One region of the Streptomyces sp. NBC_01506 genome, then DNA from elsewhere that is predicted to be linked to it. Evidence: riboswitches for the same ligand, from Rfam matches in the RefSeq annotation. Region 1 holds a riboswitch; the other holds the start of a gene.

Region 1 (7,027 bases):
CCGCGGCGCCGTTGGTGGGGGCGGTGACGACCCGCCCGCCCGCCGCGTTCTCCTCGTTGACCGCCATCGCGTAGAGGGTGATCCACTCCATCGCGCGGGCCGCCGGGTCACCCTCGGCGCGCAGTTGCCGGGCCGAATTCGCCGCGCGGCGGCGGACCTTGAGGCCGCCGGGCAGGATGCCCTCGCGCGCCATACCGCGCGACACGCACGCCCGCATGGCCTCCCAGATCTCCAGCAGACCCTCGCGGATCTCGGTCTCCGTACGCCACGCCTTCTCGTTCTGGAGCATCAGCGCGGAGATCGAGAGCCCGGTCTCGCGGGCCAGCCGCAGCAGTTCGTCACCGCTGCGGAAACGGTACGTCAGCACCGTGTCGTCCAGTTTGATGCGGTCCTCGCCCACGGCGTCCTCGTCCACGACGAAGCCGCCGCCGACCGAGTAGTACGTCTTCTCCAGGAGGATGGCGCCGTCGGAGTCGTACGCGCGGAGCGTCATGCCGTTCGCGTGGTACGGCAGCGCCTTGCGCCGGTGCAGGATCAGGTCCGCGTCGAAGTCGAAACCGATCTCGTGCATCCCGAGCAGACTGATCCGCCCGCCGGTGCGGATGGCCTCCACCCGGGCGTCGGCGGACTCGATGTCGACCGTACGGGGGGACTCGCCCGTCAGGCCCAGCAGGACCGCTTTGGGGGTGCCGTGGCCGTGGCCGGTGGCGCCGAGCGAGCCGAACAGCTCGGCCCGTACGGAGGCGGTGTGGGCCAGCAGGCCCTCGTTCTTCAGCCGCCGGGCGAAGAGACCCGCCGCGCGCATGGGGCCGACCGTATGGGAGCTGGACGGGCCGATGCCGATCGAGAAGAGGTCGAAGACCGAGATGGCCACGGTGGGACTCCTTGTTGGTAGACGCCGTTGTCTGCCGGGGTGGTGCAGAAACCGCATATACAGGGTGTAACGGTACGGGGCACCGCGCGCGCCGGTCGGGCGCGCGCGGTGCCGCCACGGCCTACAGGCCGGGGTACAGCGGGTGCTTCGCCGCCAGCGCCGTCACGCGTGCCGCCAGGGCGTCGCGGTCGAACTCGGGCTTCAGCGCCGCCGCGATGACGTCCGCGACCTCGGTGAAGTCCTCGACGGTGAAGCCGCGGGTGGCCAGCGCCGGGGTGCCGATCCGCAGGCCGGAGGTGACCATCGGCGGGCGCGGGTCGTTCGGGACGGCGTTGCGGTTGACCGTGATGCCGATCTCGTGCAGCCGGTCCTCGGCCTGCTGACCGTCCAGCTCCGAGTTCCGCAGGTCGACCAGGACCAGATGCACGTCCGTACCGCCGGACAGGACCGAGACACCGACCTTCGTGACGTCGTCCTGGACCAGGCGCTCGGCGAGGATCCGGGCGCCGTCCAGCGTGAGCTGCTGGCGCTCCTTGAACTCGTCGGTCGCCGCGACCTTGAACGACACCGCCTTCGCCGCGATGACATGCTCCAGCGGACCACCCTGCTGCCCCGGGAAGACCGCCGAGTTGATCTTCTTGGCCAGCTCCTTGGTGGACAGGATCACGCCACCGCGCGGGCCGCCCAGGGTCTTGTGCGTGGTCGTGGTGACGACGTGCGCGTGCGGCACCGGGTTGGGGTGCAGGCCCGCGGCGACCAGACCGGCGAAGTGCGCCATGTCGACCATCAGATACGCGTCGACCTCGTCGGCGATCCGGCGGAACGCGGCGAAGTCGAGCTGACGCGGATACGCGGACCAGCCGGCCACGATGAGCTTCGGGCGCGACTCCTTGGCCAGGCGCTCGACCTCGGCCATGTCGACCTGACCGGTCTTGTCGTCCACGTGGTAGGCGACCACGTTGTAGAGCTTGCCGGAGAAGTTGATCTTCATGCCGTGGGTGAGATGACCGCCGTGGGCCAGGTTCAGGCCCATGATCGTGTCGCCGGGCTTGAGCAGCGCGAACATCGCCGCGGCGTTGGCCTGCGCGCCGGAGTGCGGCTGCACGTTGGCGTGCTCGGCGCCGAACAGCGCCTTCACCCGGTCGATCGCGATGTTCTCGATCACGTCGACGTGCTCACAGCCGCCGTAGTAGCGGCGACCCGGATAGCCCTCGGCGTACTTGTTGGTCAGGACGGAGCCCTGCGCCTCCATGACGGCGACCGGAGCGAAGTTCTCCGACGCGATCATTTCGAGCGTCGACTGCTGGCGGTGGAGTTCGGCGTCGACAGCGGCGGCGACGTCGGGGTCGAGCTCGTGGAGAGAGGAGTTGAGGAGCGACTTCGAAGACATCACAGTCCCTGGGGTCTCAGTTGCCGGAGAATTCCGTGTACGCGTCGGCGGAGAGCAGGTCCTCCGGCTCCTGTGCGACGCGTACCTTGAACAGCCAGCCGCCCTCGAAGGGTGCGGAGTTCACCAGCGAGGGGTCGTCCACGACGTCCTGGTTCGCCTCGGTGACCTCGCCCGTCACGGGGGAGTACAGGTCGCTGACCGACTTGGTCGACTCCAGCTCGCCGCAGGTCTCGCCCGCGGTCACCGTGTCACCGACCGAGGGGAGCTGGGCGTACACGACGTCGCCGAGGGCGTTCGCCGCGAACTCCGTGATACCGACCGTCGACACGCCGTCATCGGCGGCCGACAGCCACTCGTGCTCCTTGCTGTAGCGAAGCTGCTGGGGGTTGTTCATGTCGTGAATTCTCCTGTACGCGGGGGAGTGGTGGTGAACAGGTGTCTTGCCCAGTGAGATACGGGCGCGGTACCGGCGAGATGCAGGCGCGGTACCGGGGAGTTACCTCTGCCGCTTGTAGAAGGGCAGCGCGACGACGTCGTACGGCTCGATCGAGCCCCGGATGTCGACCCCGACGCCCGCCGTGCCCGCCGCGGCGTGCGCCGCGTCCACATAGGCCATCGCGATCGGCCGGCCCAGCGTCGGCGACGGTGCGCCCGAGGTGACATGGCCGACCACCTGACCGCCGGCCACCACCGGATAACCGGCGCGCGGCACCCGGCGGCCCTCGGCGACGAGCCCGACCAGTGTGCGCGGCGGCGCGCTCTCGGCGCGCTCGGCAGCCGCCTGAAGCGCCGTACGGCCCACGAAGTAGCCCTCCTTCTCGAACTTGACGACGCGACCGAGGCCCGCGTCGAAGGGCGTGAGACCGGTGGACAGCTCCTGCCCGTACAGCGGCATCCCGGCCTCCATACGAAGGGTGTCGCGGCACGAGAGCCCGGCCGGTACGAGTCCGTCCGACGCGCCCGCCGCCATCAGGGCCTGCCACAGCCCTTCCGCGTACCGGGGCTCCACGAACAGCTCGAAGCCGTCCTCACCCGTGTAGCCGGTACGGGCGATCAGCGCGGGCACCCCGGCGACGGTGCCGGGCAGCCCGGCGTAGTACTTGAGCCCGGCCAGATCGGCGTCGGTGAGCTGGGCGAGGATGCCCGGCGACCGGGGGCCCTGGACGGCGAGCAGCGCGTACGCGTCGCGGTCGTCGCGCACCTCGACGTCGAAGTCCGCGGCGCGGCCGGTCAGCTCGTCGAGCACCACCTGCGCGTTGGAGGCGTTCGCGACGATCATGAACTCGGGGGCGCCGTGGCTGTCGAGGCGGTACACGATCAGGTCGTCCAGGATCCCGCCGTCCTCCTGGCAGATCATGGTGTAGCGGGCACGGCCCACGGCGAGGGTGCCGATGTTGCCGACCAGCGCGTAGTCCAGCGCCTCGGCCGCCTGGGAGCCGGTGACGGTGATCTCGCCCATGTGGGAGAGGTCGAAGAGGCCGGCCTTCGTACGGACGGCCAGGTGCTCCTCACGCTCGCTGGCGTAGCGCAGCGGCATGTCCCAGCCCGCGAAGTCGGTCATCGTGGCGCCCAGTGAACGGTGCACGGCGTCGAGCGCGGTCAGGCGCGGGGCGTCGGGACCGGCCGCTTCGGGGGCGGGGGTGTGAGACGTATTGCTCATAGGTGTGGCTCCCAGGGCATGACAGAGAGGACGATCCTCCCCATCTGTCATCGGAACCTGAGAGGTTCATCACGACGTGTACGTACACGTACGCATACGAAGGGTCGTGACTTGCACCTTGGGTGGAAGCGCCTGACGGCGATTCGCTTTTCAGATCTGCCTCGTCCGCGCGGTACTGGGCCTGAGAGATTCAAGGGAGGAACTTGCTCCTTCGGCGCCTGGCACCCACGGTGACAGGACTCTCCCGCGCGGATTCGAACGGCCGGTATGGAGTTGGCGCGCACATCATCGCACGCGTCGGCCTCCGTAGGGAGGGAGGGCGGGCGACGGGCACCGGGGGTCGGCCCGAGGGGGCCGACAGGGCCGCGATCAGCAAAACGCTTGTGCCGTATTACCGGTTCTTTACACTTCATGGGCAAGGGGACATCGGCCACGGCGATGGACCCGACAGGGGGAAGGCGATGACATTGCAGCGGTCCCGTGCAAGTGCGTACGCGACGACCGCGGGGGTGCCCGCCCGGCCGGAAGCGGTCCCCCGCAAGGCCCTGGCGGCCGTCCCGCCGGTGGTCCGCGATCTGCGGGAGCGGGGGCGGCGGGGGCCTCGGCGCCTGGCGTTCGGGGCCGGCGACGTGGTCGTCGTCTCGGGCCTGCCGGGCAGCGGGAAGTCCACACTGATCGGCCGCGCCGCCGCCGGCCGGGGGATCGACTCGCAGGACACCCGCGACCGCTGGGCGCGGCGGCTGCCCGAGCGGCTGCCGTACGCGGTCTACCGGCCGCTGGTGCGCCTCGCGCACTACGCGGGGCTGCGGCGTGCGCTGCGCTCCGGCGAGAGCGTCGTCGTGCACGACTGCGGCACCCAGGCGTGGGTACGGCGCTGGCTGGCGCGCGAGGCGCGGCGGCGCGGCAGGAAGCTGCATCTCGTTCTGCTGGACGTGACGCCCAGGACCGCCCGCGCGGGCCAGCGCGAGCGCGGGCGCGGGGTGTCCGGGTACGCCTTCGCGCGCCACCGGCGCGCGGTGGGCCGGCTTGTCGCGGACGCGGAGGCGGGGCGGCTCCCGGCGGGCTGCGCGTCGGCGGTCCTGCTGGACCGCGACGCGGCGGGCGCGCTGACGGGGATCGACTTCCCGGTGACGTGACCGGGGCCGGCGCATGTTCTCGATCGCCGGACGGGCCGCACCTGCGGCCCGTCCGGCGATTGAGTCCACACCCACCACCGGCGTTAGGGTTTCCCGCGGTACGCGGCGCGGATTCGGGGAGACTTGAGTGAACACAGCATGGCCCGGCAACGAGCTGGAAGAAGTGCTCGCCGCCTCGATCGGGAACGCCTCGGCGGGCGGGCGGCTGGTCGAGGTCCTCGGCCGCAGCCGGCTCTGGGTGCCACTGCCCAACGGCGGCGGACCCGACAGCCCCGGCCTCGATCTGCCCACCATGGAGATCGAGGGCGTGCCGTACGTCCCCGTCTTCAGCTCCGAGCAGCAGTTCCTCCAGTGCGTCGGGGCGCACATGCCCTTCACCGTCGCCCCGGCCCGCGAGTTCGCCCGCGGTCTGCCGCCGCGCCTCGGTATCGCCGTGAACCCCGGCGGCATGGTCGGCGCCCCGCTGCCGCCGCTCGCCGTCGCGGAGCTGTGCCGGGTGGGCCGTACGCCGCTGGACGGCCCCGCGAGCGGGGGCAGGGTGCGGCTGTTCGAGCCCGACTGGCAGCAGGAGCCCGTCGACTTCCTGGCGGCGGCGGGCGAGGAGTTCGAGGCGTCCGGTGTCGTCCTCACCGCGCGGCGCGGGCTGGCGAGCATCGAGGGCGAGGCCCCGGTGCTCTTCGTCGGTGTGCAGCTCTCCTCCTGGGAGGCCGCCGAACGCAACGCCCCCATGGACGCGCTCGGCAGGGCGCTCGGCCGGGTCCAGGTCAACTGGCCCGTCAATCTCGTCCTGCTGGACGCCACCCAGGACCCGGTCGGCACCTGGATGCTGGAGCGGGTGCGGCCCTTCTACCGGCGGGCGGCCGGGCCACCCGCGTAACACGCCGTGGCGTACTGGCCCCGGAACAGGCCATGACCCGCCGCACTAAGCTGGTTTGATGGCCTGGCCGGCACCGGCCCGAAGCGGGGAGGCCGGTGAAAAATGGTGGATCGACGAGGGGCGGGACCAACAGTGAGCGCGTCAGGCACCGCGGCGACGGGGCAGGTCGAGCACATGCTGCGCCAGGTGACGCCAGGACGCTACGACGCCTACGAGGCGCTGCTCCAGGCACTCGCCGACGGCACCGCCGGCCAGGTGTGGATGCTGCTGTGGCACGGCCGCGCGGGCTCGCCCGACGCGCAGTACGGGAACATGGAGGTCGACGGCCTCGGCTACGCGCCCTGCGTCACCTCCGCCCAGGAACTGTCCGTCAGCGGCTGGAACCGCGCCCACGAGGTCGTCTCCGGCCGCGACATCGCCCGCGCCCTCTACCCCGAACGCTGGGGAATCTGGCTCAACCCGCACGCGCCCGGCGGCGGCGTCGGCATCCCGTGGCTCGACCTGCGCCGCGTCGCCACCGGTCTCGACCGGATGCCGGCCGGACCGCTGCGGCTGTCCGAACCGGCCGTGGAGATCCCGCAGTTCTACGCGCTGCTCACGCAGAACGCCCACCGCACCCCCGCCGTACGCTCGTTGCGCCGCGCGTGGGTCCACCCCGCGCTGGGCGCGCCGTATCTCACCATCGGTCTGGATCTGTACGACACGAGCCCGGCGTCCGTCGACGCCGTGCGCGCGATGATGCAGCAGTCCATCGGCGCGGTCCCGGAAGGGCTGCCGGTGTCCACCGTCGCGATGTCCGACGAGTACGACCCGGTCACGATGTGGCTGCGGGCCAACTCCCGGCCGTTCTACGACCGGGAGGCCCACGGGGCGCCGCAGGCGGCTTCCGGTTACGGCTATCCGCCGGCCGCGCCGCGCGCCTACTGACCCCTGTCCGCTCCGTACCGACCAGTACCGACCAGTACCTGCCACCCGGGTCCGTACGGCCTCCGGACACCGCGAGCCGTACCGAAACATCGCGAAAACGGCGCCCCGTTCCGCTCAGGCGATCACAACGTCCGGATAACGGTAGCTGTCTGACTCCATCACG
Region 2 (7,027 bases), 5.4 Mb from region 1:
GAGCATCGGTGGGGTGAGACCCGCACCGACCATCCTGCACCTCGACATGGACGCCTTCTTCGCCGCGGCGGAGCAGGCGGCCAAGCCGAGCCTGCGCGGAAAGCCGGTCGTCGTCGGGGGTCTCGGTCCGCGCGGGGTGGTCTCGACGGCCTCGTACGAGGCGAGGCGGTTCGGGATCCACTCGGCCATGCCGATGGCGCAGGCGCGACGGCTCGCGCCGAACGCGGCGTATCTGGTGCCGCGTTTCACGCTCTACCGCACGGTCAGCGAGCAGGTGATGGAGCTGCTGGGGCAACTGTCACCGCTGGTGGAGCCGCTGAGTCTGGACGAGGCGTTCGTCGATCTGGAGGCCGGTGGCTCGGCATTCGACTCGGCGTCGGCGCGGGCCACGGGCGAGGGGCTGCGGCGTGACATCAGGGCGGTGACCGGGCTGACCGGCTCGGTGGGTCTCGCCGGGTCCAAGATGCTCGCGAAGATCGCCTCCGAGCAGGCCAAACCCGACGGTCTGGTGCTCATGGAGCCGGGCACGGAGCGCGAGCTGCTGGGGCCGATGGGCGTACGGACGCTGCCCGGCGTGGGGCCGGCCACCGGCGAGCATCTGCGCCGGGCCGGGATGACCACCGTCGCCGATCTGGCGGAGGCCGGCGAGGACGAGCTGGTACGGCTCGTCGGGAAGGCGCACGGCGCGTCGCTGTACCGGATGGCGTCGGGGCACGACGACCGGCCGGTGGTGGCCGAGCGGGAGACCAAGTCCGTCTCCGTCGAGGACACCTTCGACGTGGACCTGCACGACCGTGTGCGGGTCAGGACGGAGGTGGACCGGCTGGCGGAGCGGTGTGTGCGGCGGCTCAGGGAGTCCGGGCACTCGGGCCGGACCATCGTGCTCAAGGTGCGCCGGTACGACTTCTCGACCCTCACCCGCTCCGAGACGCTTCGCGGGCCCACGGACGACCCGGGCGTGGTGCGTGAGGCCGCGGGGCGGCTGCTGGAGTCCCTGGACACCACCGGAGGGGTGCGGCTGCTGGGGGTGGGCGTGACGGGGCTGACCGACTACACGCAGGAGGATCTGTTCGCGCAGGCGGCGGCCGACGCGGATGCGGGGGGTGCGGGAGTCGTTCATGAGCCGGACGAGCCCGAGGCGCCGCTGCCGCAGGCCGACGCGGAGCCGGTCGCGGAGCGGCACTGGCCCGCCGGGCACGACGTGCGTCATGCCGAGTTCGGCGCGGGGTGGGTGCAGGGAAGTGGCGTGGGGCGGGTCACCGTACGGTTCGAGGAGCCCACGTCGGTGGTGCCGGGGCGGGTGCGGACCTTCCGTACGGACGATCCTGACCTGGCGCTTTCGGAGCCGCTGCCCTTGGTCGCGCCGCGGTCCTTGTGAGGGGCCGGGTCGGGATCGCCGGGCCCGTCCGGCGGCCGGTTCGTCCTCAAGCGCCGGGCGGGCTTGGGTGGTCCGCTCGGCGGCGTGGTGTCCTCAAGCGCCGGGCGGGCTTCAAGGGTCCGTCTGGCGGGGTGTTCTTCTAGTCGCCGGACGGGCTCGGGTTGTCATGGCCCGCCACATGGCCGAAGTCGCGGTCGGGTCGGCGGGGCGGGGTTTCCGGGGCCGCCGGTTCCGGGAGATCCAACTGGTAGTGGTGGTAGAGCTGGACCTCCTGGTCGGGGGAGAGATGGCGGCCGACACCGAAGTCGGGGGCGCCCTTGATCAGGGCGCGTTCGTACGGGACGTGCAGGGTCTCGTTGCGGTAGGTGCTGGGCGCCAGGGGCACGAACGCGTCCCGGCTGAACAGCCCCGTCCGTACCGCCGCCCACTCCGGTACGCCCGTCGCATCGTCCAGATACACTTCGTCGACGGTGCCGATCTTGTGCCCGTCGCGGTCGTACGCCTTGCGGCCGATCAGGCTCCGCGGATCGATGTCGGTCTGCACGGTCCCTCCAACTGGTCGCACCTGCTCCCTTACCCTACGAAAGGGCACATCCGGGGTATCGGCCACTCGAGCCCCATGGCGAGACCTCGCTGGTAGGCTGGCCAGTGGCTGTCGACCCCGTGCGGGAGAGCCGTCCGGTGAGACTGCCGGAGGCGCCGAAGGAGCAAATCCTCCCCGGAAACTCTCAGGCCCCCGTACCGCATGGACGAGGTCACTCTGGAAAGCAGAGCAGGTGTCGGACGGCATCGGCTCTCACCGACGGTGAAAGCCGGCCCGCCTCGCGGTGGACCGGTGAAACTCTCAGGTTGATGTGACAGAGGGGGAGGCCCCGTCCGGGCATGCGTGTATCGGTGCCCCTCGCAGGTCGCGCCAGACCAGGAGGACCTCCCCTTATGACAGCTCACCGCACGCCACTCTCCCAACTGGAGCGAGGCATCCCCTTCGAGCGGCGCCATGTCGGCCCCGACGCCGCCGCGCAGGCGAAGATGCTCGCGCAGGTCGGCTACGGCTCGCTCGACGAGCTGACCGCCGCCGCCGTGCCCGACGTGATCAAGAGCGCCGAGGCCCTGCGGCTGCCCGCCGCGCGCACCGAGGCCGAGGTGCTGGCCGAGCTGCGGTCCCTCGCCGACCGCAACAAGGTCCTCGCCCCGATGATCGGTCTCGGCTACTACGGCACGTTCACGCCGCCGGTGATCCTGCGCAACGTGATGGAGAATCCGGCCTGGTACACCGCGTACACGCCGTACCAGCCCGAGATCTCCCAGGGCCGCCTGGAGGCCCTGCTCAACTTCCAGACCGTCGTGGCCGATCTGACCGGTCTGCCGACGTCCGGAGCCTCCCTGCTGGACGAGGGCACGGCCGCCGCCGAGGCCATGGCGCTCGCCCGCCGCGTCGGCAAGGTGAAGGACGGCGTCTTCCTGGTCGACGCCGACGCGCTGCCGCAGACCGTCGCCGTGATCCGCACCCGGGCCGAACCGGCCGGTGTCGAAGTCGTCGTCGCCGACCTGGCCGACGGAATCCCCGCCGAGGTGGCCGAGCGCGGTGCCTTCGGCGTACTCGTCCAGTACCCGGGCGCCTCCGGTGCCGTACGGGACATCAAGCCCGTCATCGACCAGGCGCACGGACTCGGCGCCGTCGTCACCGTCGCCGCCGACCTGCTGGCCCTCACGCTGCTCACCTCACCCGGTGAGCTGGGCGCGGACATCGCCGTCGGCACCACCCAGCGGTTCGGCGTCCCCATGGGCTTCGGCGGACCGCACGCCGGATTCATGGCCGTACGTGAGAAGTTCGCCCGCAGCCTGCCCGGCCGGCTCGTCGGGGTCTCCGTGGACGCGGACGGCAACAAGGCGTACCGCCTGGCGTTGCAGACCCGCGAGCAGCACATCCGGCGCGAGAAGGCCACCAGCAACATCTGCACCGCTCAGGTGCTGCTCGCCGTGATGGCCGGAATGTACGCCGTCTACCACGGTCCCGACGGGCTGCGCGCGATCGCCGAGCGCACCCACCGCTTCGCCACCGTCCTCGCCGACGGTCTGCGCGCCGGTGGCGTCGAGATCGTCCACGACGCCTACTTCGACACGCTGACGGTACGGGTCCCGGGCCGGGCCGCCGACGTGGTGGCCGCCGCCCGCGAGGGCGGGGTCAACCTCCGCCAGGTCGACGCCGACCTCGTCTCGCTCGCCTGCGACGAGACCACCGGGCGCGCCCAACTCGCCGCCGTATGGACCGCCTTCGGCGTCAAGGGCGACATCGAGGCCCTGGACGCCGCGTCGCGCGACGCGCTGCCGGACTCCCTGCTGCGCTCCGACGACTACCTCAGCCACCCGGTGTTCCACCAGCACCGCTCCGAGACCGCGATGCTGCGCTATCTGCGCCGACTCGCCGACCGGGACTACGCGCTGGACCGCGGCATGATCCCCCTCGGCTCCTGCACCATGAAGCTCAACGCCACCACCGAGATGGAGCCGGTGACCTGGCCGGAGTTCGCCGCGCTGCACCCCTTCGCGCCGGCCGACCAGGCGCGCGGCTATCTCACGCTGATCCGCGAGCTGGAGGAGCGCCTGGCGGAGGTCACCGGCTACGACGCGGTGTCCCTCCAGCCCAACGCGGGCTCCCAGGGCGAACTGGCCGGGCTGCTGGCCGTACGGGCCTACCACCGCGCCAACGGCGACACCGGCCGCACCGTCTGTCTCATCCCGTCCTCCGCGCACGGGACGAACGCCGCCAGCGCCGTCATGGCCGGGATGAAGGTCGTCGTCGTGCAGACCCGCGAGGACGGCGACGTCGACGTCGAGGACCTGCGCGCCAAGATCGAGCGGTACGGCGACGAGTTGGCCGTCCTGATGGTCACCTACCCCTCCACGCACGGGGTGTTCGAGGAGCACATCACCGACATCTGCGCGGCCGTGCACGACGCCGGCGGTCAGGTGTACGTCGACGGCGCGAACCTCAACGCGCTGGTGGGGCTGGCGAAGCCGGGCCGGTTCGGCTCGGACGTGTCGCATCTGAATCTGCACAAGACCTTCTGCATCCCGCACGGCGGCGGCGGCCCCGGTGTCGGCCCGGTCGGCGTACGCGCCCACCTGGCGCCGTATCTGCCCAACCACCCGCTCCAGCCCGCCGCGGGACCCGCCACGGGCGTCGGACCGGTCTCGGCGGCCCCCTGGGGCTCGGCCGGGATACTGCCGATCTCCTGGGCCTACGTACGGCTGATGGGCGGCGAGGGCCTGAAGCGCGCCACCCAGGTCGCCGTACTGGCCGCCAACTACATCGCCAAGCGACTGGAGCCGCACTTCCCGGTCCTGTACGCGGGGCCGCACGGGCTCGTGGCCCACGAGTGCATCGTGGATCTGCGTCCGCTGTCGAAGGCGACCGGCGTCAGTGTCGACGACATCGCCAAGCGGCTCATCGACTACGGGTTCCACGCCCCGACCATGTCGTTCCCGGTGGCGGGCACGCTGATGATCGAGCCCACCGAGAGCGAGGATCTCGCCGAACTGGACCGGTTCTGCGAGACGATGATCGCGATCCGCGCCGAGATCGAGAAGGTCGCGTCGGGCCAGTGGCCGGCGGACGACAATCCGCTGCGCAACGCCCCGCACACGGCCGCCGCGCTGGGCGGGGAGTGGGAGCACGCGTACAGCCGTCAGGAGGCGGTCTTCCCGGCCGGGGTCTCGGCGGCCGACAAGTACTGGCCGCCGGTCCGCCGGATCGACGGGGCGTTCGGTGACCGCAATCTCGTGTGCTCGTGCCCGCCGCTGGACGAGTACGACAACTGACGCACGGCGTACGGCCGTCGGGCCGGGCGGACGCGGACAGGGCGCGGACGGACCGCGTACCGGGGCCGGTTCGAGACCGGTCCGGGCTGGGACGTACCTGCCGTACATGCGTCGGGGCCGGTGCGGAGTGAAGTCTCCGGGCCGGCCCCCTTCGTACGGACCGCGTCAGGCCGCCGTCATCACCTGTTCGGTGCCGGACGGCCGGTGCGGAGCGATGATCTGGCCGTCGGGCAGCAGCTCACCGGTGTCCTCGAAGAGCAGGACGCCGTTGCACAGCAGGCTCCAGCCCTGCTCCGGATGGTGAGCCGCGAGCCGGGCGGCCTCCCGGTCGGCTGAGTCGGCTGTCGGGCAGGCTGGCTGGTGCTGGCACATGGGTGGGTTCTCTCGCTGCGTCGTGGTGAGTGTCCTGCGGCTCGATGTGTTCATGGCCGCCCCCCGGTTTCTGTTGGTCCGTACCCCAGTGTTGCCCCACGGGCGTCGTTCCGCAGGGATTTCGCGGCAGCGCTCGTCTCTGCCTAAGGACGTGTCACCCACCCGGACGGTTCAGCCCAACTGGGGCGTCATTTCGGGTGGTTCGGGGTGACCCATCGGGACTAGTCCACCTCCGTCGCTCCCTGTCCGGCGCGGGTCAGCGCACTGCCCCGTGACCGATGTGGGTCACGGGGCAGTGTAAGGCGCGTGGGGCGGTCGGGAGGCGGTCCGGACGTCGGCGGTCCGGTGAACGGACCGCGGGCACCGCTCAGGCGGGGGCGGTCAGCAGCGGTCCCGACGAGGCGGCGGACGCCGCCGGCCGACCCGAGGTCAGTCGCAGGCCCATCATCGGGAGCAGGTCGGCGACACGGTGCGGCCGGTGGGCCACGATGCCGGGCGGGGCGGGCGCGAGGGGGATCAGGAGATCCGCCGGGGCCGGAGCGCCGGCGGAGCCGTCCGCCTCGATGTCCTGGTGCAGCCAGAGCGTGAGCATGTAGAGCCCCGGCACCGAGAGCAGGCGTGGCTGGTACGGGGACTTCAGCGTCTCGGCCTGACGCAGAGCCCGCTGGGTGGATGAGATGTAGGGGCCCTCGAAGAAGCGCGAGAACGCCCAGCCGTCCGGGGTGAGCATCGTGTCGGCCGCCGCGACGGCGCGATCGCCGCTGTGGATCAGGAAGCGCCAGCCGGCCAGCCGGGTCTGTGGCGCGTCACTGCTCGGGGCGATCTGTTCGAGTACGTGTACCGGAAGGGGCAGTTCGGGGCTCAACGGTCCCTGGACGGACCGGAGAGCGGGTGTACGGGCCTCGCGCACGGCGGTGGGAGAACCGAGTGCCGCGAGGACGCTGCGCAGGGCGGGCGCTGGAGCCAGGGGGACATGCAGCGGCATGGTGGGTTGCCTCTCGCTCAGTAGGCACAGTGAAGCGTCGGTGGTGCGGAGTGCGGGTGCAGACGTCGCTGTCGGCGCGCGTGGGTCGAACGTGGTCAGAGGAGGGCCCAAGGCCGTGGCCGGGCTCCGACTCTCTGCCTGGTTCGCACACAGTTTATACGATGCGTGTTCACAGAATGTTTCTGCTAGCTGTCGCACGCATTGCGTACAAGGCGGTATCCGGTCCATCTTGCGCGGAATCGTCATCGATGAACCGCGAGATGAGCGGTGAACGCAGGCTTGTGGCCTGGGATGATTCGGCTGGAGCGGTAGGCCGAAACTCGTCACCGTTTTCACGGCCCCGACGGAAAGTGAATTTGCTCACTACCTCATGCCGAAGGAATGTGCCGCGAGGTCGCTCACCCCACTCTACCGGGCGCGGCGTGCAAACGGGGCGTTATGGATCACTCAGTCTGGGCACTATCGATCGT

What was found. A riboswitch is a leader RNA that binds a small molecule or an ion and turns the genes downstream of it on or off. The one in region 1 is predicted to bind glycine.
Region 2: linked by a shared signal. The riboswitch ahead of gcvP (aminomethyl-transferring glycine dehydrogenase) and the one ahead of gcvT (glycine cleavage system aminomethyltransferase GcvT) in region 1 are both predicted to bind glycine.

The regions. Positions count from the first base shown of each region.
Region 1 is NZ_CP109422.1:2,607,907-2,614,933, reverse strand. Features, by position in the region: gene OG329_RS11015 (L-serine ammonia-lyase) at 1-874, opposite strand, end outside; gene glyA (serine hydroxymethyltransferase) at 996-2,264, opposite strand; gene gcvH (glycine cleavage system protein GcvH) at 2,281-2,658, opposite strand; gene gcvT (glycine cleavage system aminomethyltransferase GcvT) at 2,761-3,924, opposite strand; glycine riboswitch at 4,085-4,181, opposite strand; gene OG329_RS10995 (AAA family ATPase) at 4,386-5,060, shown strand; gene OG329_RS10990 (enhanced serine sensitivity protein SseB) at 5,188-5,937, shown strand; gene OG329_RS10985 (enhanced serine sensitivity protein SseB C-terminal domain-containing protein) at 6,070-6,864, shown strand.
Region 2 is NZ_CP109422.1:8,049,678-8,056,704, forward strand. Features, by position in the region: gene OG329_RS36135 (DNA polymerase IV) at 14-1,378, shown strand; gene OG329_RS36140 (PRC-barrel domain-containing protein) at 1,518-1,922, opposite strand; glycine riboswitch at 2,035-2,132, shown strand; gene gcvP (aminomethyl-transferring glycine dehydrogenase) at 2,315-5,200, shown strand; gene OG329_RS36150 (DUF5999 family protein) at 5,366-5,572, opposite strand; gene OG329_RS36155 (hypothetical protein) at 5,940-6,557, opposite strand.